Regions from separate parts of the Micromonospora fiedleri genome, predicted to be linked through region 1. Evidence: predicted binding sites of a transcription regulator. Region 1 holds the regulator's gene; each other region holds the start of a gene.
What was found. The regulator HrcA, encoded in region 1, represses chaperone genes, less so after heat shock. The targets are predictions, from matches to a motif close to GGTTNGCACNCTCNNNNNGAGNGTGCNAACC.
Positions count from the first base shown of each region.

Region 1 (7,703 bases):
GTGCCCCGGCCGACGGCGCTGACCACGGCGGCGGCCGTGCCGCCCCGGCCGTCGCCGAGCAGCAGTTCCTCGCCGACCCGTAGCCGTTGCACGGTGGCGGCGTGGTGCCCCTCGGGGCCGTCGAGCACCATCGTGTCGGCGGTGGGCAGCGACTCGACCAGGAACAGCGGAGCGGACACGAGACGGACCGGTCAGCCGTGACCGTTGAAGGCGTCGCGCATCCGGGAGAAGAAGCCGCCCTGCTTGGTCAGCTCGGCGACCTCCTCGCCGCGGGTCTTGGCGAAGTCGCGCAGCATCCGCTCCTGGTCGGCGTCGAGCTTCGTCGGGGTACGCACGTCGAGGTGGACGTAGAGGTCACCACGACCGGTGCCCCGCAGATGGGGTACGCCCCGGGCCCGCAGCCGCAGCGTGCTGCCGGGTTGCGTGCCCGCCTTGACGTCGACCGGCTCCTCGCTGTCGAGCGTCTTGATGGTCAGCCGGGTGCCGAGCGCCGCGGCCGTCATCGGCACGGTCACCCGGCAGTGCAGGTCGTCGCCCTTGCGGGAGAAGACGTCGTGCGGGCGCTCGTGGATCTCGACGTAGAGGTCACCGGCGGTGCCACCGCCCGGGCCGACCTCGCCCTGCTGGGCCAGCCGAATCCGCATGCCGTCCTCGACCCCGGCCGGGATCTTGACGGTCAGCGACCGGCGGGTCCGGACCCGGCCGTCACCGGCGCAGGTCGGGCAGGGTTGCGGGATGGTGGTGCCGTAGCCCTGGCAGACGGTGCACGGCCGGGCGGAGACCACCTGACCGAGGAAGGTGCGCTGCACCGACTGCACCTCGCCCCGGCCACCGCACGCCTCGCAGGTCGCCAGGTGGGTGCCGGCGGCGGTACCCGCACCGGAGCAGGTGGTGCAGAGCACCGCGGTGTCCACGGTGATCGGCGCCTCCACCCCGAAGGCGGTCTCCTGGAGGTCCAGTTCCAGCCGCAGGATCGCGTCGGCACCCGGTCGGGTACGCGGTCGCGGTCCCCGGCCGGCACCGGTGGCCCCGCCGAAGAAGGCGTCCATGATGTCCTGGAAGCCGACGAACGGACCGGCGCCGCCGGGCCCGCCCGGGCCACCGGCACCGCCACCGCCCGGGGCCAACGGGTCGCCACCGAGGTCGACGATCTGCCGTTTCCGATCGTCCGAGAGGACCTCGTACGCGGCGTTGATGTCCTTGAACTTCTCCTGTGCCTCCGGATCCGGATTCACGTCCGGGTGGAATTGCCGCGCGAGCTTGCGGTACGCGCGCTTGATCTCGTCATCGGAGGCGCCCCGGCTGACGCCGAGAATGCCGTAGTAGTCCCTGGCCACTGCGTTCCGTGTCCTCGTGTTCGTCTCGCGTTACGCCGGTCGGCGGCGGCAGCCCACCGTCGGCCCTGACTGATCAGTTCTGGGCCAGCAGCTCGCCCACGTAGCGTGCCACGGCCCTCACCGTGGCGATGGTCCCGGGGTAGTCCATCCGGGTCGGCCCCAGCACGCCCATCCCCCCGACGATGGTCGCGCCCGGGCCGTAGCCGGTGCTGACCACGGAGGCCGCCCGCAGGTTGTCGATCTCGTTCTCGTCACCGATGCGTACCCGTAGCGTGCTCGGCTCCACCTCGCCGATGAGTTTGAGCAGCACGACCTCCTCCTCGAGGGCTTCGAGGATCGGCCGTAGGGAACCCTGGAAGTCCAGTAGACCGCCGCGGGCGAGGTTGGCGGTGCCGGCCAGCGCGATCCGCTCCTCGTGCCGCTCGACAAGTGTCTCCAGCAACACAGTGGACAGGGTGGTCATGGCGGGACGCAGGTGCGGGACGCACTCGTCGATGAGGGCCTGCACCAGCGGTGGGGTCTCCGACAACTGGATGCCGACCAGCTTCTCGTTGACCGTCCGGCGCAGATCCAGCACGTCGTCGGCGTAGATCGGGGCGGGCAGCTCGACCAGCCGCTGCTCGACCCGCCCGGTGTCGGCTATCACCACAAGCATCAGCCGGGTGGTGGAGATCGGCACCAGCTCCAGATGCCGTACGCGGGACCGGGCCAGGCTGGGGTACTGCACCACGGCGACCTGCCGGGTCAGCTGTGCCAGCAGCCGGACGGTGCGGTGCACCACGTCGTCGAGGTCGACCGCGCCGGCCAGGAATCGCTCGATCGCCCGGCGTTCGGCCGGGCTGAGCGGCTTGACCCGGCTCAACCGGTCGACGAAGAGCCGGTAGCCGCGGTCGGTGGGCACTCGACCGGCGCTGGTGTGCGGCTGCCGGATGTAGCCCTCTTCCTCCAGCACGGCCATGTCGTTTCTGACGGTGGCCGGCGAGACACCGAGCTGGTGCCGCTCGACCAGGGCCTTGCTGCCGACCGGCTCCTGGGTGGCGACGTAGTCCTCGACAATCGCCCGCAGTACGGCGAGCTTGCGGTCGTCGAGACCCATCTCCCACCTCCTGTCGCAGGTCAGTGTCGAGCGTCACCCACCTCCGGCGGACGCCCTGGCACTCGACTGTAGCGAGTGCCAGTCTACGTCGAGGCCCCCGGCAGCGCGATGATCAAGAAAACGGAGTTGTCCGCAGTCCGATCGGAGACTTGACACTCGCCGGTGTCGCTATGGTGCGCCATTGCCGCTGGCACCTACCGTGAGCCCCATGACTGAACCACCTCGTCCCCCGAGTTTCGGCGACGATCCCACGGCTCCCGTTTCCGGATCGTCTGGCCAGGGCGGATATCCCCCGCCCGGCGGCTACCCGCCGCCCGGTGACCAGCCTCCGTCGGCCGGCTACCCACCGCCGGGTGGTTATCCGCCGCCTGGCGGTTACCCGCCGCCCGGTGTCGGCTACCCGACCGGCGGCTACGGCGCGCCCGGCGGTGGCTACGGCACCAACGAAGACAAGACGTGGGCCCTGATCGCCCACTTCGGCGGCCCGCTCGGCGTGGTCGTCGGTGGTGGCCTGCTCGGCTGGGTGGCGCCGCTGATCGCGAACATGACCCGCGGGCAGCAGTCCCCGGTCGTCCGGGCGCACGCCGTCGCGGCCCTCAACTTCCAGCTCACCTGGGCGGTCGTCGGGCTGCTGAGCTGGGTGCTCACCGCGATCACCTGCGGCATTCTGTTCTTCGTCCCGATGCTGGTCTGGCTCGTGCCGTTGATCTTCGGCATCATCGGCGGGGTCAAGGCCAACGAAGGCGTCCTCTACCGGTACCCGATGAGCTACTCCTTCATAAAGGGCTGATCGGCAGCTAGGGCAGCAGGTCACGCACCACGGCGTCGGCGAGCAGCCGGCCGCGCAGGGTCAGCACCCCGCGGCCGGCCGCGTGGGCGGGAGCGGCCAGCAGGCCGTCGGCCACCGCCCGCGCCGCAGCCGCGCGCCCGGCGTCGTCGAGGACGTCCAGCGGCAGGCCGTCGGCCAGCCGCAGCCGGAGCATGACCTCCTCCATCCGGGCCTCGTCGGCGGTCAGCACCTCCCGGGCCAGGCCGGGTGACCGGCCGGCCGCCAGGCGTTGGGCGTACGCCGTGGGGTGTTTGACGTTCCACCAGCGCACCCCGCCGACGTGGCTGTGCGCCCCCGGCCCGAGGCCCCACCAGTCGCCGCCGGTCCAGTAGAGCAGGTTGTGCCGACAGCGGGCGGATGGCGTACGGGCCCAGTTGGACACCTCGTACCAGGAGAAACCGGCCGCGTCGAGGGCGGCCTCGGCGGCCAGGTAGCGGTCCGCGGCGACGTCGTCGTCCGGGTACGGCAGCTCACCGCGACGCATCCGCGCGGCCAGCCGGGTGCCGTCCTCGACGATCAGGGCGTACGCGCTGACGTGGTCGACGCCCGCCGTCACGACCTGGTCCAGCGAGGCGGCGAAGTCCTCCGGCCGCTCCCCCGGCGTCCCGTAGATCAGATCCAGGTTGACGTGGTCGAACCCGGCGTCGCGGGCCTCCAGCGCGGCGGCCGTGGCCCGGCCGGCGCTGTGTCGGCGGTCGAGCACGGCGAGCACCCCGGGGGCGGCCGACTGCATGCCCAGCGAGATCCGGGTGTAGCCGGCGGCCCGCAACTCCTTGAGGGAGGCAGGGGTGACCGACTCCGGGTTGGCCTCGGTGGTCACCTCGGCGTCGGCGGCCAGTCCCCAGGTGCGGTCGATGGCGTCGAGGATGCGGGCCAGGTCGTCGGCGGGCAGCAGGGTGGGGGTCCCACCGCCGACGAAGACGGTCTCCACCCGACGGGGCGGACGGTCGCCCAGCACCCGCGCGGCGAGCGCCAACTCGGCCAGCACGGTGTCGGCGTAGCTGTCCCGGCTGGTGCCGCCACCCAACTCCTCGGCGGTGTAGGTGTTGAAGTCGCAGTAGCCGCAGCGACTGGCGCAGAAGGGCACGTGCACGTACACGCCGAAGCCCTGGTCACCGACGCTCGCTCGGGCGGAGGCGGGCAGCGACCCGTCGGTCGGGACGGGTTCGCCTGCTGGAAGGACGCCGGGCATGGCCACTAGTGTGCCCTCCCATGACCTCTCCCGACGCGCTGGTACGGGTCACCACGGCCCGCGGGGTGAGCACCCTCACCCTGGACAGCCCACACAACCGCAACGCGCTCTCCACGCCGTTGATGACCCAACTGCTGGCCGGGCTGGACGCCGCGGTCGCCGACGACACGGTCCGGGTGATCGTGCTGGACCACACCGGCCCGGTCTTCTGTTCCGGGGCGGACCTGAAGGAGACGGCAGCGGCGTACGCCAGCGGGACGGTGCCCGCGGGGATGCTGGGTGACGTGCTCGCGGCGGTCTGGCAGTGCCCGAAGCCGGTGCTGGCCCGGGTCGCCGGCCCGGCCCGAGCCGGTGGTCTGGGCCTGATCGCGGCGGCCGACCTGGCGATCTGCGCCGCCGAGGCCACCTTCGCCTTCACCGAGGTACGCATCGGGGTGATCCCGGCGGTGATCTCGGCGACCGTGCTGCCCCGGCTGCACCCCCGGGCGGCGGCCGAGCTGTACCTGACCGGCGACACCTTCGACGGCCGGCGGGCGGCGCAGATCGGTCTGGTCACCGCCGCGGTGCCGGCCGACGAGTTGGACGCCTCGGTGCAGCGCTACCTCGACTCGCTGGTGCGGGGCGCGCCGTCGGCGCTGGCCGGGGCGAAGGAACTGTTGCGCCGTCCGCCCGCCACCGACCTGCGCGCCGACCTTGCGGAGCTGAGCGCCCTGTCCACCGGCTACTTCCTGTCCGGTGACGGCATCGAGGGGGTCACCGCGTTCCGGGAGAAGCGTCCGCCGCGCTGGGTCGCCGAACTCGACAGGTGAGGATCGGCCGCTATCGGGGAACTTCCGTCCCGACGCGGATCGCGCGCTTGCGGTGGAACTGGTCGGACGACCCAAGCCGGGCGCTGAGGGACGTACGCTTTCGGCGGACGTCGTACGGGAGGTGTGGGTGCGAACTCGGGTGGTCGTGGGCGGTTTCCTGGTCGTCGTGCTGGTCGCCGTGATCGGCATCGTGCTCGGCATGCGGCAGGTGGGAGAGCGACTACGGCTGCCGCTGGCCAGCCGGGCCTGCACGGTGCAGGCCGACGGGAAGGTGACCCTCGACGCTCATCAGATGGCCAACGCGGCGACCATCGCGGCCATCGGCATCCAGCACGAGCTTCCCGACCGGGCCGTGGTGGTGGCGCTCGCCACCGCCTACCAGGAGTCCGGGCTGCGCAACCTGGCCGGCGGTGACCGCGACTCGGTCGGCCTGTTCCAGCAGCGGCCGAGCCAGGGCTGGGGCACCCCCGAGAAGATCCGTGATCCCCGGTACGCGGCCGACCGGTTCTACGCCGCGCTGAAGAAGGTGCGCGGCTGGCAGGACATGCGGGTCACCGACGCGGCGCAGAAGGTGCAGCGGTCCGCCTTCCCGGAGGCGTACGAGAAGTGGGCCGACGAGTCGGAGGTGCTCACCCGCGCGCTGCTCGGCCACGCCACGGGTGCGGTGGTCTGCACCTTCGGCGGCGATCCGGCGATGCGGGGTGAGGCTGCCGCCACCGCGCTGACCCAGGGTCTCAACCTCGACTGGGGGTTGACCGCCTCGGCGACCACGGCGCATCTGACCGGGCTCACGGTCACCGCGGCGAACCAACTCGAGGGCTGGCGGTACGCGCACTGGCTGGTCGCCCACGCCAACGATCACGGGGTGAAACGGGTGCGCTTCGGCGACCTGGAGTGGACCAACCGGGGTGGTTCGTGGAGCCGGGTCGGTGACGGTTCGCCAGAGCATGCCGAGGTCGTCGCCGAGGTATTCGCGGACGCCTGACAGGCCCCGATCTCCTTACCCGCAGTAACCGCAAAAACCGGCATTCCGCCATCAATAGCCCGGCATTGCCACTCTGAGTGGCTGCCGGTAGTCGTGTCAATGCGGTGCGTCGCCATCATCGCCGGGATCGATGCGGGCGGTCCGGCAGCCGATGCGATGGCGCGTTACGATCGGCCACCTGTGCCAGAAATGGTTTCACCTCTTGGGGAGGGGTACGACGTGGCTTTCGACTACGGCGACCGCACCGGCTATGAACCGATCAGTGACGTCGACCGCAAGGAGTTCCACGAGCAGGGCTTTCTCCTGCTGCGCAACGTCCTGACCGAGGACCACCGGGCGGCCCTCGAAGCCGCGGTCGACCGGGTGTACGCCGAGGAGAAGGCCAAGGGCAACACGACCAAGGACGGCACCCTGCACCTGCTGGGCTTCCTTGAGCGCGACGAGCTCTTCGGTGACCTGCTCACCCACCCGATCGCCTTCCCGTACATGTGGGGCCTGGCCGGGTGGAACATCTACTCGCACCACAACCACCTCGACGTGACTCCTCCGGCGCTGGAGCCGGAGAAGCCGTACTGGGGGTGGCACCAGGACGGGTACCGGCAGAACTCCGACCCGGAGACGATGGACCCGAACCTGCCCCGGCCGATGTTCTCGCTGAAGGTCGCCTACGTGCTCTCCGACCTCTCGGAGACCGGCCGCGGCGCGACCAAGGTCATCCCGGGCAGCCACCTGTGGAACTCGCTGCCGCGTCCGGCGGACACCACGGTGCACAACCCGGACCCGGAGGGCACCGTCGAGATCACCGCCAAGCCGGGCGACGCCTTCATCTTCGACCGGCGCCAGTGGCACTCGCGGTCGACGAACCTGTCGACCATCACCCGCAAGATGCTCTTCGTCGGCTACACCTACCGGTGGATCCGTCCGCTCGACGAGCTGCACATCGACAAGGATGGCGAGTGGTGGAACAACCGCACGCCGGTGCAGCGCCAGCTCTGCGGTGAGGGCACCCACACCGCGAACTACTGGGGCATCAACTGGGACGGCTACATCGACGACGAGATCCCGCTGCGCAAGGAGCTCAAGGAGCGCGGTCTGCTGAACCGCAACATCCCCTGGCTCCGCTGAGCATCTAGGAAAAGGCCCTTTGTCCGACGCTGTCGCGTGGGACAAAGGGCCTTTTGCCGCGCTGCCTACCGCGACAGGATGGTCGCGGTAGGCGGAACGTGGACGGCTGACGAAAAGGCACCCGACCATTGAGGTCGGGTGCCTTTTTCGTGATCAGCGATTACCGGTGGGTGACGCCCCGGCGACTGCGGCCGACCCCGACGACCAGCGCGACCGCGATGGCGGCCAGCAGCACCTGGAGCATCAGCTCCCGCCAGTCGATGCCGGCGGTCTCGGCGAAGCCGGAGGCGCGGGCGATCACGGTACCGAGCAGCGCGGCACCGACACCGA
Region 1 is NZ_JAETXL010000002.1:790,837-798,539, forward strand. It holds gene JMF97_RS07585 (16S rRNA (uracil(1498)-N(3))-methyltransferase) at 1-179, opposite strand, end outside; gene dnaJ (molecular chaperone DnaJ) at 192-1,337, opposite strand; gene hrcA (heat-inducible transcriptional repressor HrcA) at 1,411-2,433, opposite strand; gene JMF97_RS31745 (DUF4870 domain-containing protein) at 2,642-3,223, shown strand; gene hemW (radical SAM family heme chaperone HemW) at 3,231-4,454, opposite strand; gene JMF97_RS07610 (enoyl-CoA hydratase-related protein) at 4,475-5,263, shown strand; gene JMF97_RS07615 (hypothetical protein) at 5,385-6,248, shown strand; gene JMF97_RS07620 (phytanoyl-CoA dioxygenase family protein) at 6,468-7,373, shown strand; gene JMF97_RS07625 (GlsB/YeaQ/YmgE family stress response membrane protein) at 7,534-7,703, opposite strand, start outside.

Region 2 (7,703 bases), on a different contig from region 1:
GTCGCGTCGGAGGGGTGCCCCACGCAGGGGATGCCGAACTGGTACGCGTCCAACTGCCAGCCGGTGGAGACGTCGTCCACGTCCCGGGTACGACGGCTCGGCACGATGGCGATGTCGTCCAGGTGGTAGCCGCGCTGCGCGGTCTTGCCCAGCCCGATCTCGACCACGTCACGCATGGGGGGCTCCAGTTTCCACGAAAGGGGTCAGCGGGTGTGGTAGTTCGGTGCCTCGACGGTCATCTGGATGTCGTGCGGGTGGCTCTCCTTGAGCCCGGCCGCGGTGATCCGGATCAGCTGGCCACGCTGGTGCAGCTCGGCGATGCTCTCCGCGCCCGCGTACCCCATCGCCAGCCGCAGACCGCCGACCAGCTGGTGGGCCATCCGCGACAGCGGCCCACGGTAGGGCACCTGGCCCTCGACACCCTCCGGGACCAGCTTCTCGTCGCTCGTCACGTCCTGCTGGAAGTAGCGGTCCTTGGAGTACGACTTCGCCTGCCCCCGCGACTGCATCGCGCCGAGCGAACCCATCCCCCGGTACGCCTTGAACTGCTTGCCGTTGACGAAGATCAGCTCGCCGGGGCTCTCCTCGCAGCCGGCCAGCAGGCTGCCGAGCATCACCGTGTCGGCCCCGGCGACCAGCGCCTTGGCGATGTCGCCCGAATACTGGATGCCACCGTCGCCGATCACCGGCACGCCGGCCGGTCGGGCCGCCCGGGCGGCCTCCATGATCGCCGTGATCTGCGGCACGCCGACACCGGCCACGATCCGGGTGGTGCAGATGGCACCCGGGCCGACGCCCACCTTCACCCCGTCGGCACCGGCGTCGACGAGCGCCTTCGCCCCGGCGTAGGTGGCCACGTTGCCGCCGACGATGTCGATGGCGACGTCCTTCTTCAGCCGGGCGACCATCTCCAGCACGGCCCGCTGGTGGCCGTGCGCGGTGTCCACGATCAGCACGTCGACCCCGGCGTCGACGAGCGCCCGGGCCCGCTTGTAGGCGTCCTCGCCGACCCCGATCGCCGCGGCCACCCGCAGGCGACCGGCGTCGTCCTTGGTGGCGTTCGGGTACTGCTCGCTCTTGGTGAAGTCCTTCACGGTGATCAGCCCGCGCAGCTTGCCGGAGCCGTCGACGATCGGCAGCTTCTCGACCTTGTGCTGGCGCAGCAGGCCCAGCGCCTCGTCCTTGCTCACCCCGACCGGGGCGGTGACCAGCGGCGGCTGGGTCATGATGTCGCGAACCGGCGTGGCCGGGTCGGAGACGAACCGCATGTCCCGGTTGGTGACGATGCCGACCAGCTGCCCCTCGGCGTCCACCACCGGCACGCCGGAGATCCGGTAGCGCCCACAGAGCTGGTCGACCTCACGCAGGGTGTCGTCCGGGCTGGCGGTGACCGGGTTGGTGATCATGCCGGACTCGGAGCGCTTCACCAGGTCGACCTGGAGCGCCTGGTCCTCCACGGAGAGGTTGCGGTGCAGCACGCCGATGCCACCCTGGCGGGCCATGGCGATCGCCATCCGCGCCTCGGTCACCGTGTCCATCGCGCTGGACAGCAGCGGGATGGAGAGGGTGACGTTGCGGGTGAGCCGAGTGACGGTGTTCACCCGGCTGGGCACCACGTCCGACTCGCCCGGTTGCAGCAGCACGTCGTCGAAGGTCAGCCCCAGCGGCACCACCCGGGCCGAGCCCGCCGGCAGCTCGGGCAGGTGGCCGCCCAGCTCGCCAGCATCGGCGCCGGCGGAAAGGTCGGTCTGGGGCGAATTCTCCACGATTTGCTCTCCTGAGCTGCTCGAACGGGCTTCAGTGAGGGTGGTCTGGGCACCGGCGAACGGCCGGGCAGGAAGGCGTCAGCCCCATCGTACCCAGTGGCTCCGGTGGCACCCGCGAGCGGCGGTAGGCGCGGCGACGGGATGTCCCGAGCTGGATTGCTCGACGGGGGACGGGCATCGGCGGGTGCTTGGGTCTACGGTGAGGGGGTGCAAGACGAGCCCATCGACCCGTTCACCGGTGACCCCGCCGACCCGGCAGCCGGCCTGGACGACCCTGACCGCGACTCCTCGCTCGACCCACTGACCGACGTCGAACGCCAGGACGTGCTGGAGGATCTCGCCGACCTGGAGATCTACCAGGCGCTGCTCGCGCCGATCGGCGTACGCGGGCTCGTCATCGAGTGCGAGGACTGCCGGGAGCCGCACTACTTCGACTGGGACCTGCTCCGGGGCAACCTGCGGCACCTGCTCAGCTCCGGGCGCCCCCGGGTGCACGAGCCGGCCTTCGATCCGGACCCGGACCACTACGTCACCTGGGACTACGCGCGCGGCTACGCCGACGGCGTGCACGACACCCTCAGCGAGGGCACCGAGGACAGCGAGGACGAGGCCGCCTCCCGGGACTGACCCGTACGCCCGGGTGACGGCATCAGCAGAGCACGACCGATCACCCACAGCGGACTCGCCCCGGTGGGGTCGGTCTACGGCCGTCAGGCGACCAGGCCGGCACGGAATCCGGCGGCCACCGCGTGCGCCCGGTCCCGGGCGCCCAGCTTGCGGAACAGCCGTCGGGCGTGGGTCTTCACGGTGTCCTCGGAGACGAACAACTCACGGCCGATCTCGGCGTTGCTCTTGCCCTCGGCCATGCCGAGCAGCACCTGCAACTCGCGTTCGGTGAGCCCGATCGTGGACCGGTCGGCGCGGGGCGGCCTGGCGGCGGCGCCCTTCTCCTCCTCGGCGTCCGGCTCGGCCGGATCCTCGCCGCGCTGCACCGGCACCATCGCGGGGCTGCCCGCCGCGTCCGTTGCCGTCCAGGTCGGGGAGCTGTCGCCGGTGGGCCGACCGTTGGGTGCCGGCCGCTGGCCGCCCACCGCCGCGGTGTCCCGCGCCGGGTCGGCGATCCGGTGTCGGTTGGCCCGGCCCGGTGCGGCCAGCAGCAGCAGCGCCTTGGCGACCGCGCTGGTCAGGTCATGGTCGATGCCCTGGATCAGCCCACGCGCCCCGGCATGGATCGTCGCCGCCGCCGCCTCGGACTCCTCCATGCCGAGCAGCAGCACCGCGGCCTGCGGCGCGCGTGCCAGTACCCGCCGGACGAACCCGGCACTGTCGGGGCGGGTGAGGGCGGTGTCGGCGAGCACCACGTCGGCGGGACGCTCGGCCAGTCGCAGCATCACCTCGGGGTCGGAGACGGCCGTCCGGACAGCACCGGACAATCCCAGCCGCGCCGCTGCGGAAGTCAAATGCTGTGCAGCGAGCGGCGTCCGAACGCACACAAGAACGGTACGCACAACGATCTCCTCTCCGCAGACGAGCAGACCATGACCGGGCAGCCTCGGGAGGAACTTCCGGGCAATCCTCCCAAGTTTTCCGACAGATAGGTCATTTGCCCCAAGTCGCCCACAGCTTTTGGATCACAAGACGTGTGAGCCGAGAGCGGTCGGGGTACCGGGGGCTCAAGGCCGGGAACGGTGCCCTGCGCGGCCCGCCGCCCGGACAGCCGGCCAACAAGCATCTCGCGGTGCCGCGCGAGAGGAGGGGTGCTGATGTCGAACGTACGTAGACTGCCCGGACCCATCGTCGACCTCTGGGACTGGCAGCGCCTCGGTGCCTGCCGGGGCCGCGACAGCGCACAGTTCTTCCACCCGGACGGCGAGCGGGGCTCGTCGCGGCTGCGCCGCGAATCGGGTGCCAAGGCCGTCTGCCGCGCCTGCCCGGTACGGGCCGAGTGCGCCGCGCACGCCCTGACCGTGCGGGAGCCGTACGGGGTCTGGGGCGGCTTCAGCGAATCCGAGCGGCTGCGGCTGCTCGCGGTCGGCTGGGAGGATCTCGCCGACCGCCGACAGACCCGGGTGGACGTCGCCCGCCTGGAGGCCCGGCTGGGCAGCAGCCACCGGTCGACCGTCCCCACCCAACGCAACGTCGCCTGACCCACCCATAAACCACCGCTGCCGCGCCCTGCACAAAGGGCGCGGCAGCGTGCTGTCCGGCTCGACCCCGAGGTCGCCTGGCGGGAGGTACCGGCAGCTGACAGCCGTCACGCGGTACGGCGGGTGCTCCGGGGGAGCGGCGCACCCGCCGTACCGTGTCGCGGACGACTCAGAAGCCCGGGCCGTGCTGGTGGCTGTGACCGTGGCCGTGGCCGTGACCAGCTGCGGCGGCCTCCGGCTCCTTGGGCTTCTCCACCACGAGGCTCTCGGTGGTGAGCAGCAGGCCGGCGATGGACGCGGCGTTGGTGACCGCGTTACGGGTCACCTTCACCGGGTCGATGATGCCGGACGCGGCCAGGTCCACGTAGTCGCCGATGGCGGCGTCGAGGCCGTGGCCCCACTTGCCCTCGGTGACCTTCTGCACCACGACGTACCCGTCGTGCCCGGCGTTCTGGGCGATCCAGCGCAGCGGCTCGACCAGCGCCTTGCGCACGATCGACACGCCGACCTTCTCGTCACCGGTGAAGCCGAGGTCGTCGTCGAGCACCGACAGGATCTGGGCCAGGGCGGCGCCACCGCCGGGCACCGTACCCTCCTCGACCGCGGCCTTGGTCGCGGCGATGGCGTCCTCGATGCGGTGCTTGCGCTCCTTCATCTCGACCTCGGTGGCCGCGCCGACCTTGACCACGGCGATGCCACCGGAGAGCTTGGCCAGCCGCTCGGCCAGCTTCTCCCGGTCCCAGTCGGAGTCCGAAGCCTCGATCTCCTTGCGGATCTGAGCGACCCGGTCGGCGACCTCGCTGGCCTGGCCACCACCGTCGACGATGGTGGTGTTCTCCTTGTCGACCACGATGCGCCGGGCGGTGCCGAGCACCTCCAGGCCGACCTGGTCAAGCTTGTAGCCCAGCTCGGGCGCGACCAGCTCGGCACCGGTCAGGATCGCCATGTCCTGGAGCATCGCCTTGCGGCGGTCACCGAAGCCGGGCGCCTTGACCGCGCAGACCTTGAGGGTCTTGCGGATCGAGTTGACCACCAGGGTGGACAGCGCCTGACCCTCGACGTCCTCGGCGATGATCAGCAGCGGCTTGTTGTCCTGGAGGACCTTCTCCAGCAGCGGCAGCAGCTCCTCGATCGCCGAGATCTTCTGCGTGGTGATCAGGATGTACGCGTCCTCCAGGACCGACTCCTGCGCCTCCACGTCGGTGACGAAGTTCGGCGAGATGAAGCCCTTGTCGAACTGGAGGCCCTCGGTGACGTCCAGTTCGGTCTGCAGCGCAGAGCCCTCCTCGACGGTGATCACACCGTCGCGGCCGACCCGCTCCATCGCCTCGGCGATCAGCTCACCGATGGTGGAGTCCTGCGCCGAGATCGTCGCCACGTGCGCGACGGACTTCTTGTCGGAGACCTCGACGGCCTTGCCGAGCAGCGCCTCGGAGACCTTGGCCGCGGCGGCGTCGATGCCCCGCTTGAGACCCGCCGGGTTGGCGCCCGCGGTCACGTTGCGCAGGCCCTCGCGGACCATCGCCTGGGCCAGCACGGTCGCGGTGGTGGTCCCGTCGCCGGCGACGTCGTTGGTCTTGGTCGCCACCTCCTTGACCAGCTGCGCGCCGAGGTTCTCGTACGGGTTGGTGAGCTCGATCTCCTTGGCGATGGTCACACCATCGTTGGTGATCGTCGGCGCACCGAATTTCTTGTCCAGGACGACGTTGCGCCCGCGCGGCCCGAGCGTGACCTTGACCGCGTTCGCGAGCGCGTTGACACCGTGCTCCAGCTGGTGCCGGGCGTCATCCGAGAAGCTCAGGATCTTCGCCATGTATGTCCCTTCGAAGCGACGTTGCCCCGGCCCGGCGAGCCGGACCGGGGCAACGACACTGATCGGTTGCTTACTTCTCGATGATCGCGAGGACGTCGCGGGCGGAGAGCACCAGGTACTCCTCGCCGGCGTACTTGACCTCGGTGCCGCCGTACTTCGAGTAGAGGACGGTGTCCCCGACCTTGACGTCCATCGGGATCCGGTCACCGTCGTCGTCGAAACGACCCGGGCCGACAGCGAGGACGGTGCCCTCCTGCGGCTTCTCCTTGGCGGTGTCGGGAATCACGATGCCCGACGCAGTGGTGGTCTCAGCCTCGTTCGCCTGGACCAGGATCCGGTCCTCGAGCGGCTTGATCGCAACCTTGGTCGCGGTAGTCACGGGCATACCCTCCTGGGGTACTGGTTTCGTTGCTGGCCGGCGTGCCGACCAACGTCAATTTGCCACATGCCACCGGGCGGGGCCGTCGTCGCGGGTGCCGGTCCGCCTGGCGTTCAACTCCCGGGCACGAGGGCCCGAGCGTTGGCACCCTCAGGGTGAGAGTGCTAATCGCAGGTTATTCCTCGGCTAGCACTCCGTCAAGGAGAGTGCCAACGCTCCCCCTTCGTGTCGCCACCTTTCCGACACCCGCGCCAGCCCTTCTCCACTCCCGCGCCAGGGGTTACCGCAACATGCCGGCCCTGTCTTCCGCCCGGCCGCCCGATTCCCTACGTTGCGGCACGAAGACATCACGGAGGGAGACGGCATGGTCGACGTACCAACCCTGGGGTTTCTCCGCGATCAGCTGCGCCGGGCCCGCAAGACCCGCGGGCTCAGCCAGGAGGACCTGAGCAGGATGATCAACTACGCGCCGTCGTCGATCAGCGCGATCGAGACCGGGCAGAACCAGCTCAGCGCCGACTACCTGGCCCGGTTCGACAAGGTGTTGGAGACCGGTGGCCTCTTCGTCGGGATGCTGGAGCTGATCCGCCTGCACGCCGAGCCGGACTGGTTCCGACCATGGGGCGAGATCGAGCGGGAGGCCGTCTCGCTGCGCTGGTACGACCCGGCGGTGGTGCCGGGTCTGCTCCAGACCGAGGCGTACGCGCGAGCGATGCTGCGTGCCGGGCCGCCGCTGACCAACGAGCAGGTCGAGAAGCGGGTGCTGGCCCGGATGGCCCGGCAGCAGGTCCTCAGTCGCGACGAGCCGCCGCAGCTCATCGCGATCCTGGACGAGCTGGCGCTGCGTCGGCAGGTCGGCGACCGGGCGACCATGGTCGAGCAATGTGAGCACCTGCGTGCCCTTGCCGACCGGCCATTCGTCCAGGTGCGGATCATTCCGGCCGCGACTCCCTGGTACATCGGGCTTCATGGTCCCTTCGTGCTGGCCCGGCTCGCTGACGGCACCAAGGTGGCCCACCTGGACAACCAACTGCGCGGGCACACCGTGGACAGCCCGAACGACCTTGCCGCCCTGGGGCGGCGCTGGGAGACTGTGGCTGGTGAGGCGCTGCCGCGCCGGCAGACCGCCCGCCTGATCGAGGAAGTGGCGAAGTCATGGACCTGACCCGTGCCACCTGGCGCAAGTCCTCCCGCAGCAACGCCAACGGCGGTGCCTGTGTCGAGGTCGCCGACAACCTGCCCGACCTGGTCGCCGTACGCGACAGCAAGGACCCGACCGGCCCGGCGCTCGCCTTCACCCCCGCCAGTTGGCGCGCCTTCATCACCTCCCACCATCCCGCCCGATCCCGGGCGTCAGGCGCATGATCGACACCGTTACGCCGAAGTAGCGGTAATCCACGCGCAGGAACACCGCCATTCCGGCGTAACCGTGTCGATCACACCTGGCCGGGCGGATGGGGTGGTCGGTGGGTCGGGACAATGGGTGGGTGGATCTGGAGCAGCTTGCGGCGTTGCGTACGCCCGAGGGGTCGGGCGCGCTCGCGGCGGCGGCCCGGGTGGCGGGCGGTGACCCGCTGGCCGCGGCGGCGGCGCTGCGC
Region 2 is NZ_JAETXL010000005.1:482,664-490,366, forward strand. It holds gene JMF97_RS16300 (GuaB3 family IMP dehydrogenase-related protein) at 1-176, opposite strand, end outside; gene guaB (IMP dehydrogenase) at 204-1,766, opposite strand; gene JMF97_RS16310 (DUF5319 domain-containing protein) at 1,974-2,393, shown strand; gene JMF97_RS16315 (helix-turn-helix transcriptional regulator) at 2,477-3,274, opposite strand; gene JMF97_RS16320 (WhiB family transcriptional regulator) at 3,530-3,913, shown strand; gene groL (chaperonin GroEL) at 4,083-5,726, opposite strand; gene groES (co-chaperone GroES) at 5,797-6,105, opposite strand; gene JMF97_RS16335 (helix-turn-helix domain-containing protein) at 6,470-7,270, shown strand; gene JMF97_RS16340 (DUF397 domain-containing protein) at 7,261-7,470, shown strand; gene JMF97_RS16345 (THUMP-like domain-containing protein) at 7,593-7,703, shown strand, end outside.
Region 2: groES (co-chaperone GroES) is a predicted target of HrcA. The motif match lies at 6,245-6,275, and genes of this name have one in related genera.

Region 3 (7,703 bases), on a different contig from region 1:
GGCCGCCGAGACCCGCCTCGCCGGGCAGGGGGTGACCGTACGCCGTGCCGAACCTGGCGACCTGCCGGCGCTCGCCGCCTTCGCCCGCACCACCTTCGGCGGCTCCTGGGACGCCGAGTTGGCCGGCTCGCTCGGACGCCCGGACGCCGGCTGCCACCTGGCCGAACGCGACGGCAGGCTGCTCGGCTTCGCCGCCTACGGCTCGGCCCGGCCGAGCTGGTTCGGGCCGATGGGTACGGCACCCGCAGCCGAGGGATCCGGCATCGGTGGCGTCCTGCTGCGGCGCTGCCTGGCCGACCAGCGGGCCGCCGGGATCGAGGCCGCGCAGATCGGCTGGGTCGGTCCGGTGCCGTTCTACTCACGCAGTGCGGGAGCCCGGATCGAGCGGGTGTTCTTCCTGTATCGCAAGAGCCTCGGCTCGGCATAACCGGGCGAAAGGCGCATAGCCGCCGATAGCGCCGTTCGCCCGCCCGGGTCATCGACGCCCCTTACCGTTCGGTATAGAGGAGGCAGCCATGACCACGGACGACGATCAGGCCTCGGAGGCGTTGCCTGCCGGCTGGGCCCCGGTCCACGACCTGCCGGGCACACTGCCGATCAACCGGCTGGACTACGGCGACGCCGAGCAGCTGGCGGAGATGACCGGGACGACCGAAGCACCCGAGGAGCCACTCATCCTGGTGGACGAGCCGGTGCCACACCGTCCGCCGTACGACCGGGCGCAGAAGCGGCGCAACCAGCGCCCGTTGCCCCGATAGCGAAGTTGCCCCGATAGGAAAAGGGCGGACCGCTGACGCGGCCCGCCCTTTCAGGTTGGAACTGGACTCAGAAGTCCATGTCCCCGCCACCCGGGCCAGCCGGGGCGGCCGGGGTCTTCTCCGGCTTGTCCGCCACCACGGCCTCGGTGGTGAGGAACAGCGCGGCGATCGACGAGGCGTTCTGCAGCGCCGAACGGGTCACCTTGGCCGGGTCGATGATGCCGGCGGCCAGCAGGTCGACGTACTCGCCGGTCGCGGCGTTGAGGCCGTGACCCGCGTCGAGGTTGCGAACCCGCTCGACCACGACGCCGCCCTCAAGGCCGGCGTTGACGGCGATCTGCCGCAGCGGGGCGTCCAGCGCGATCTTGACGATCTGCGCGCCGGTCGCCTCGTCGCCGGTCAGGTCCAGCTTGTCGAAGGCGGTCTTGCCGGCCTGCACCAGCGCGACACCACCACCCGGGACGATGCCCTCCTCGACGGCGGCCTTGGCGTTGCGCACCGCGTCCTCGATGCGGTGCTTGCGCTCCTTGAGCTCGACCTCGGTGGCCGCGCCGACCTTGATCACCGCAACACCGCCGGCCAGCTTGGCCAGGCGCTCCTGCAGCTTCTCCCGGTCGTAGTCGGAGTCGCTCTTGTCGATCTCGGCCCGGATCTGGTTCACCCGGCCCTGGATCTGCTCGGCGTCACCGGCACCGTCGACGATGGTGGTCTCGTCCTTGGTCACCACGACCTTGCGGGCGCGGCCCAGCATGTCGAGGCCGACGGCGTCCAGCTTGAGGCCGACCTCCTCGCTGATGACCTGGCCACCGGTGAGGATGGCGATGTCGGTCAGCATGGCCTTGCGGCGGTCACCGAAGCCCGGCGCCTTGACGGCGACCGACTTGAAGGTGCCCCGGACCTTGTTGACCACCAGGGTGGCCAGGGCCTCGCCCTCCAGGTCCTCAGCAATGATCAGCAGCGGCTTGCCCGACTGCATGACCTTCTCCAGGATCGGGAGCAGGTCCTTGACCGAGGAGATCTTGCTGTTCGCGATCAGGATGTACGGGTCGTCGAAGACGGCCTCCATACGCTCCGGGTCGGTCATGAAGTAGGCCGAGATGTAGCCCTTGTCGAAGCGCATACCCTCGGTGAGCTCCAGCTCCAGCCCGAAGGTGTTGCTCTCCTCGACGGTGATGACGCCTTCCTTGCCGACCTTGTCCATCGCCTCGGCGATGATCTCGCCGACGGTGTTGTCACCGGCGGAGATGGAGGCGGTGGAGGCGATCTGCTCCTTGGTCTCGACGTCCTTGGCGAGCTTGAGCAGCTCCTCCGAGACGCTCGTGACCGCAGCCTCGATGCCCCGCTTCAGGGCCATCGGGTTGGCGCCGGCAGCCACGTTGCGCAGACCCTCGCGAACGAGAGCCTGGGCCAGGACGGTCGCCGTCGTCGTGCCGTCACCGGCCACGTCGTCGGTCTTCTTGGCGACCTCCTTGACCAGCTCAGCGCCGATCTTCTCGTACGGGTCCTCGAGTTCGATCTCCTTGGCGATGCTCACACCATCGTTGGTGATGGTGGGGGCACCCCACTTCTTCTCGAGCACCACGTTGCGGCCCTTGGGGCCGAGGGTCACCTTCACGGCGTCGGCGAGCTGGTTCATGCCCCGCTCGAGGCCGCGGCGCGCCTCTTCGTCGAACGCGATCATCTTGGCCATACGGCGTTGTCCTCCTGGACACTCACGGGCCACCCGAGTGTGTGCCCCGGATGAACCGTCTGGTGTACGCACCTTGGGACGTCGCCACCTGGCGACGACGACGTCTCCTCGGCCGGGCCGGATAGCCCGCGACGACCGGCCACGTGCCTCACCCGCGGTTATGCCACGAGCGCGGCCGCAGCCCCACCGTCCCGACCAGTTGGCACTCACGCTATGCGAGTGCCAATGACTTGTTTAGCACTCTCACCTGCCGAGTGCAAGCACGATGGCCCGGTTCAGCCGAGTTCGGCAGCCAGTTGCCCGCTGTTCACCGGGGCCTCGTGAGCCCGCTGTTCGGCGTACGTGACCACCAGCCCGACCAGCTGAGCGAGGTGTGCCGGCAGCCCCACCAGCGCCGCCCCGACGATCACCAGGACCGCGCCGACGGCGGTGTCCACGGCTTCGAGCGGCGCGGTGCCGAACGGCACGAGCACCAACCCCTCCACCAGGCCGGCGACGAACCCGATGCCGATCACCACCCCGACCGTCAACGCCACCCGGCCGAGCAGCAGCCCCAGCCGGTCGCGCAGCATCCGGTGCGAGCGGCCGATCGGGTCGCGGCGTTCGAAGAGGTAGACCGGGCCGGCCATGGCCAGCGCGAAGCCCGCGTAGACGCCGGGCAGGAAACAGAGGCAGAAACCGAGGAGCACGATCAGGGTGAGCAGCAGCGTCCAGCCCCAGAGGCCGAACGCCCGGCGCATGCCGTAGCCGAATGCGCCCCCGAGGCTGACCTGCGCACCGGCCGCCTGCCGGGCGATCACCCACGTGCCGGCGGCCCAGCCGACGCACTGCACCAGACCGAAGATCAGACTCCCGGCGACCAGCACTCCCATCCACTTCGCCAGGTCGACACCGAAGTTGGCGGGCAGGGCCGCAGAGTCGGCGGCGAGTTCGGCCTCCCACCGGGCCGACGGGTCGAAGATCAGCCCGAGCACCGACAGCGCCGCCGCCGGCAGCACCTGGGTCAGCACGACGATCGGCAGCAGCAGGCTCCAGCCCCGGCGCACCGCACCCCAGCAGCGGCTGAACCAACCATTGAGACCCGCACCCGGCGGAGTGACCAGGGCATCGGCGGGATCGAACCCGTACGCCGCCGGGTCGTACCAGCCGTGGAAGGGCTGGCCGGGATAGACCGGCGCCGACTGTTGAGGATGGCCGACCGGCTGGCCGGGATAGGGGGGATATCCAGCCCAGGGCGGCGGACCACCCGGCACCCCGCCCGGCGGCGGACCGTACCCGCCCGGCGGCGGGGCAGCAGGCGGGCCGTACCCGCCGGCTGGCTGGCCGTATCCGACCGGGGGCTGGCCGTGCCCGGGTGGCGGCTGGCCGTGCCCGGCTGGCGGTGCGGCAGCGGGCGGGCCGTATTCACCCGGCGGGGTCGTTGGGGCCGGGCCGTACCCCTGCGGCGGAGGGGACGGCGGGCCGGCGGTGGCCGGGTCTCGTTGCGGCGAGGCAGGTGCCGTCGGGTCGGTGGGCTGCCAGCTGGAAGCACCGACGGACGGGGCCGATTCATCTGGTGACGAATGCGGTGGACCTGCCGGGGGTGGCTGGTCGGACATGAACCCTCCTCAGCGACAGCTGGTTCCGGCTCACGATCTTCCCTTGTGAGGTATCCGCACCGCAGCCCCCCTCCGGCCGCGACCACGCCACCCGTACCGGCGGTCTGCCGGCGTGGGTGGAACGCACTCAGGCGATGACGCGTACCCGCTCGGCCTGGGGGCCCTTCTGACCCTGGGCGATCTCGAACTCCACCCGCTGGCCGTCGTCCAGCGCCTTGTAGCCGTCCATCTCGATCGCGGAGAAGTGGACGAACACGTCCTGCCCGCCGTCGACGGCGATGAAGCCGTAGCCCTTTTCGGCGTTGAACCACTTCACGGTGCCCTGTGCCACGGTGTTGTCCTCACTCTGCGCGGCGTTCCACTACCTCCGGGCCGGGCCGGCGGCACGCCGGACGGCCCGAAACTCACCGTCTTCGGCAGTCATCGACGACCACGGAATAGGGTGACCGAAATCGCACGGTACACGAGGCGTGACGGCGGCGCACGACCACAAATCGGACATATTCTGACCAGCGACATCGTCGCTCGTCATTGTGATAGGTATGCGACATGATCAGCGCTCCGGGCGATGAGGCCCCCCCTGCGGGCCGAGGTACGGCGGGTCCGCCCCACGGACGCCGCCCGGATGCGCGCGCTGCGTCTGGAGATGCTCGCCGACGCGCCGCTGGCCTTCCTGGAGACGCTCGCCGAGGCCGCCGCCCGCCCGCACACGGAGTACGCGGCCCGGATCCGTCAGACCTCGGCCGGCCCCACAAATGCCCAGTTCGTCGCCGATCCGGGCGGTCGCCTGGTCGGCCACATAGGCGGCGTCGCCCACCCCACCGAGCGCGGGGTCACCCTGATCTACGCGGTCTACGTGACCCCGATGTGGCGCGGCACCGGCCTGCTCGCGGACCTGGTGGCGGCGGTGGCAGCCTGGTCCCGAGCCGAACGGCGCGACGACCTGATGCTCGAAGTGGTGGTCGGCAACGACCGCGCCTACCGGGCGTACCAGCGACTGGGCTTCGTCGACACCGGCCTACGCGTCCCGCACCCCACCATCCCCACCCTCCGCGAACTCCAAATGCGCCGCCCCGCCTGACCCCCCGGCGAGCCCAGTCCTCACCAGCCGAGCCCCCGCCACACCAGCCCAGCCCCAGCACTCAGCGCCCGCCACCCGCCACCCGGCACCCGGCACCGCCGGACACAGCCCAACCGGCAGGGGTTCCGGGGCAGCCCGACCCGCGCAGGGATCAAGCCTGACCGCCCGGAGCGGGTCGGGCTGCCCCGGAACCCCCACCGCAACCACTACGACCTACGACGAGTGCCGACGACTCTGCACGATCCGGAACCGGTTCGCCACGTACGCCCCGTCCGTCAACGCCGCATTGGCCGCCGCGTTCGCCCCACTGCCGTGGAAGTCGGAGAACGCCGCCGACTGGTTCACGAAGACCCCGCCGGTGAGGTTGGCCGACAGGTGCACGCCGACCTCGATCGCGGCGCTCTCGGTGGCGTCGAGCACCGCCTCGTCGGTGGAGTAGACCGCCGCCGTCAAGGCACCCTTCTCCCCCACCGTCGACCGCAGGATCTCCAGGCTGTGCGCGGTGGAATCGGTGGCGATGGCGAAGGAGATCGGCCCGAACCACTCCCGCGAGTAGGTTGCGGTGTCGCCCGCGTCCAGCTTGACGAGCGTCGGCGTACGCACGACAGCGCCGGGGTAGGCCGGGTGCTCGACGGTACGGGATTCCAGCACCGTCTCGCCGACCTTGGTGACCTCGGCCAAGCGCTCCAGGACTCCGTCGTTGACGATCGCACCGGTCAGCTCGACGCCCCGCGCGGGGTCGGCGGTCAGTTTGCCGACAGCGGCGGCGATTCCGGCGGCCACCTCGTCGAAGCTCTTGTGCCCCTGGTCGGTGTCGATGCCGTCGCGGGGGATGAGGATGTTCTGCGAGGTGGTGCACATCTGGCCGCTGTAGAGGACGAGGGTGAAGCCGAGGTTGCGGCACATGCCGGCGAAGTCGTCGGTGGAGTCGATGACGACCGTGTTGAGGCCGGCCTTCTCCGTGTAGACGGCCGCCTGCCGGGCGTTGGCTTCGAGCCAGTCGCCGTACTCGGTGGAGCCGGTGAAGTCGACGATCTTCACGGCCGGGTGCAGGGCCAGCGTGGTGGCCAGCTTCTCGTCGGCGGCCTCGGGGGCGAGCAGCACCAGGTTCGGGTCGAAGCCGGCCTCGGCGAGCACCTCGCGGGCGTACCGCACGGTGATGGCCAGCGGCAGCACGGCACGCGGGTGCGGCTTGACGACCACCGGGTTGCCGGTGACCAGTGAGGCGAACAGACCCGGGTACGAGTTCCAGGTCGGGAAGGTGTTGCAGCCGATGACCAGGCCGACGCCCCGGGGCACGACGTGGAAGGTCTTGGTCATCCGCAGCGGGTCGCCCTTGCCGGCGGCCTTCTCCCAGCCGGCGGTGCCCGGGTGCCGGGTCATCTCGGCGTAGGAGTAGGCGATCGCCTCCAGGGCCCGGTCAAGGGCGTGCGCGCCACCGGCCTGGAAGGCCATCACGAACGCCTGACCGCTGGTGAACTGCACCGAGTTGGCCAGCTCGAAGACGTTCTTGTGCAACCGGGCCAGGATCTCCAGGCAGACGCCCGCCCGGGTCTGCGGGCCGGCGTCACGCCACGCGGGCAGCGCGGCGGACGCGGCGGCGACCAACTGGTCGGCGGTGGCGTGTGGGTAGGCGACGTTCAGCTCGACGCCGAACGGGCTGCTCTCGGTGGTGATCCACTGGCCGTCGGTGGGCTGGTCGAGCGGGAAGTTCCCGCCCAGGTACGCCTCGAAGGCGGCCTTGCCGTCGGCCGCCGCGGTCTCGCCGTACACCCGGGGGCTCGGTGATTCCGGGTAGGCGGACCAGTACCCGCGCTCCGTGATCGCGGTCAGCGCGCGGTTGAGGGTTTCGGCGTGCCTGTCGTAGTGGGGGTGCGGGGTGTCCGTCATGCCCGCCATCATGCAACAGCAAGCCCCGCGATCAGTAGAGGCGTGTCACAAACTCAGAGGGTCAACTGCCAGTCCGCTGCGCTTTCGGCCACCCGGTAGCCGAGCTGTTCGTTGATGCTGACCATGTGGTCGTTGACCGCAGCGTTCCAGGTGTCGATCACTCGCAGCTCCGGCTCCTGCGCCAGCACCTGACGCAGGTTCTCGATCTTCACCAGCAGGCCGAGGCGGTGCCCACGGTGTGCCGGGTCGACGATGGTGATCTCCTGCGAGGCGTACCAGTTCGTGAACGGGCCGGTCTGGATCATCGTCCAGGCGACCAGCCGCCCGGTCTGCTCGTGCACCGCCCCGAGGTGGTAGCGCCGCCGACCGCGCAGCGCCTGGAACCGCTCGATCTCGCGGATCCGCGCGGCGTCCACCCGCTCCGCCTCCATGGCGAGATCGCCGGTAGGGGCATCGACGAGCAGCCGGGCCTCCAGCCGGGCCACGTCGGCCACGTACTCCTCGGGGGCCGCACCCTGCCACGCCACCGTCCGGTAGCCGACCGCCCGGGACCGGGCCTGCTCGTGCAGCGCGGTGAGCGCCGCCTCGTCCAGCCCTGTGGTGTCCAGCCGGCGGCGCACCATCGGCAGGGCGGCCTGCGCGCCGACCGCCGCCGCGAACGCCGCACCGGGCGGCTGCCGGTCCTC
Region 3 is NZ_JAETXL010000007.1:181,679-189,381, forward strand. It holds partial or broken gene JMF97_RS20630 (GNAT family N-acetyltransferase) at 1-427, shown strand, start outside; gene JMF97_RS20635 (hypothetical protein) at 516-758, shown strand; gene groL (chaperonin GroEL) at 826-2,448, opposite strand; gene JMF97_RS20645 (hypothetical protein) at 2,724-3,701, opposite strand; gene JMF97_RS20650 (cold-shock protein) at 4,174-4,377, opposite strand; gene JMF97_RS20655 (GNAT family N-acetyltransferase) at 4,615-5,127, shown strand; gene paaN (phenylacetic acid degradation protein PaaN) at 5,341-7,017, opposite strand; gene JMF97_RS20665 (GNAT family N-acetyltransferase) at 7,071-7,703, opposite strand, start outside.
Region 3: groL (chaperonin GroEL) is a predicted target of HrcA. The motif match lies at 2,646-2,676, and genes of this name have one in related genera.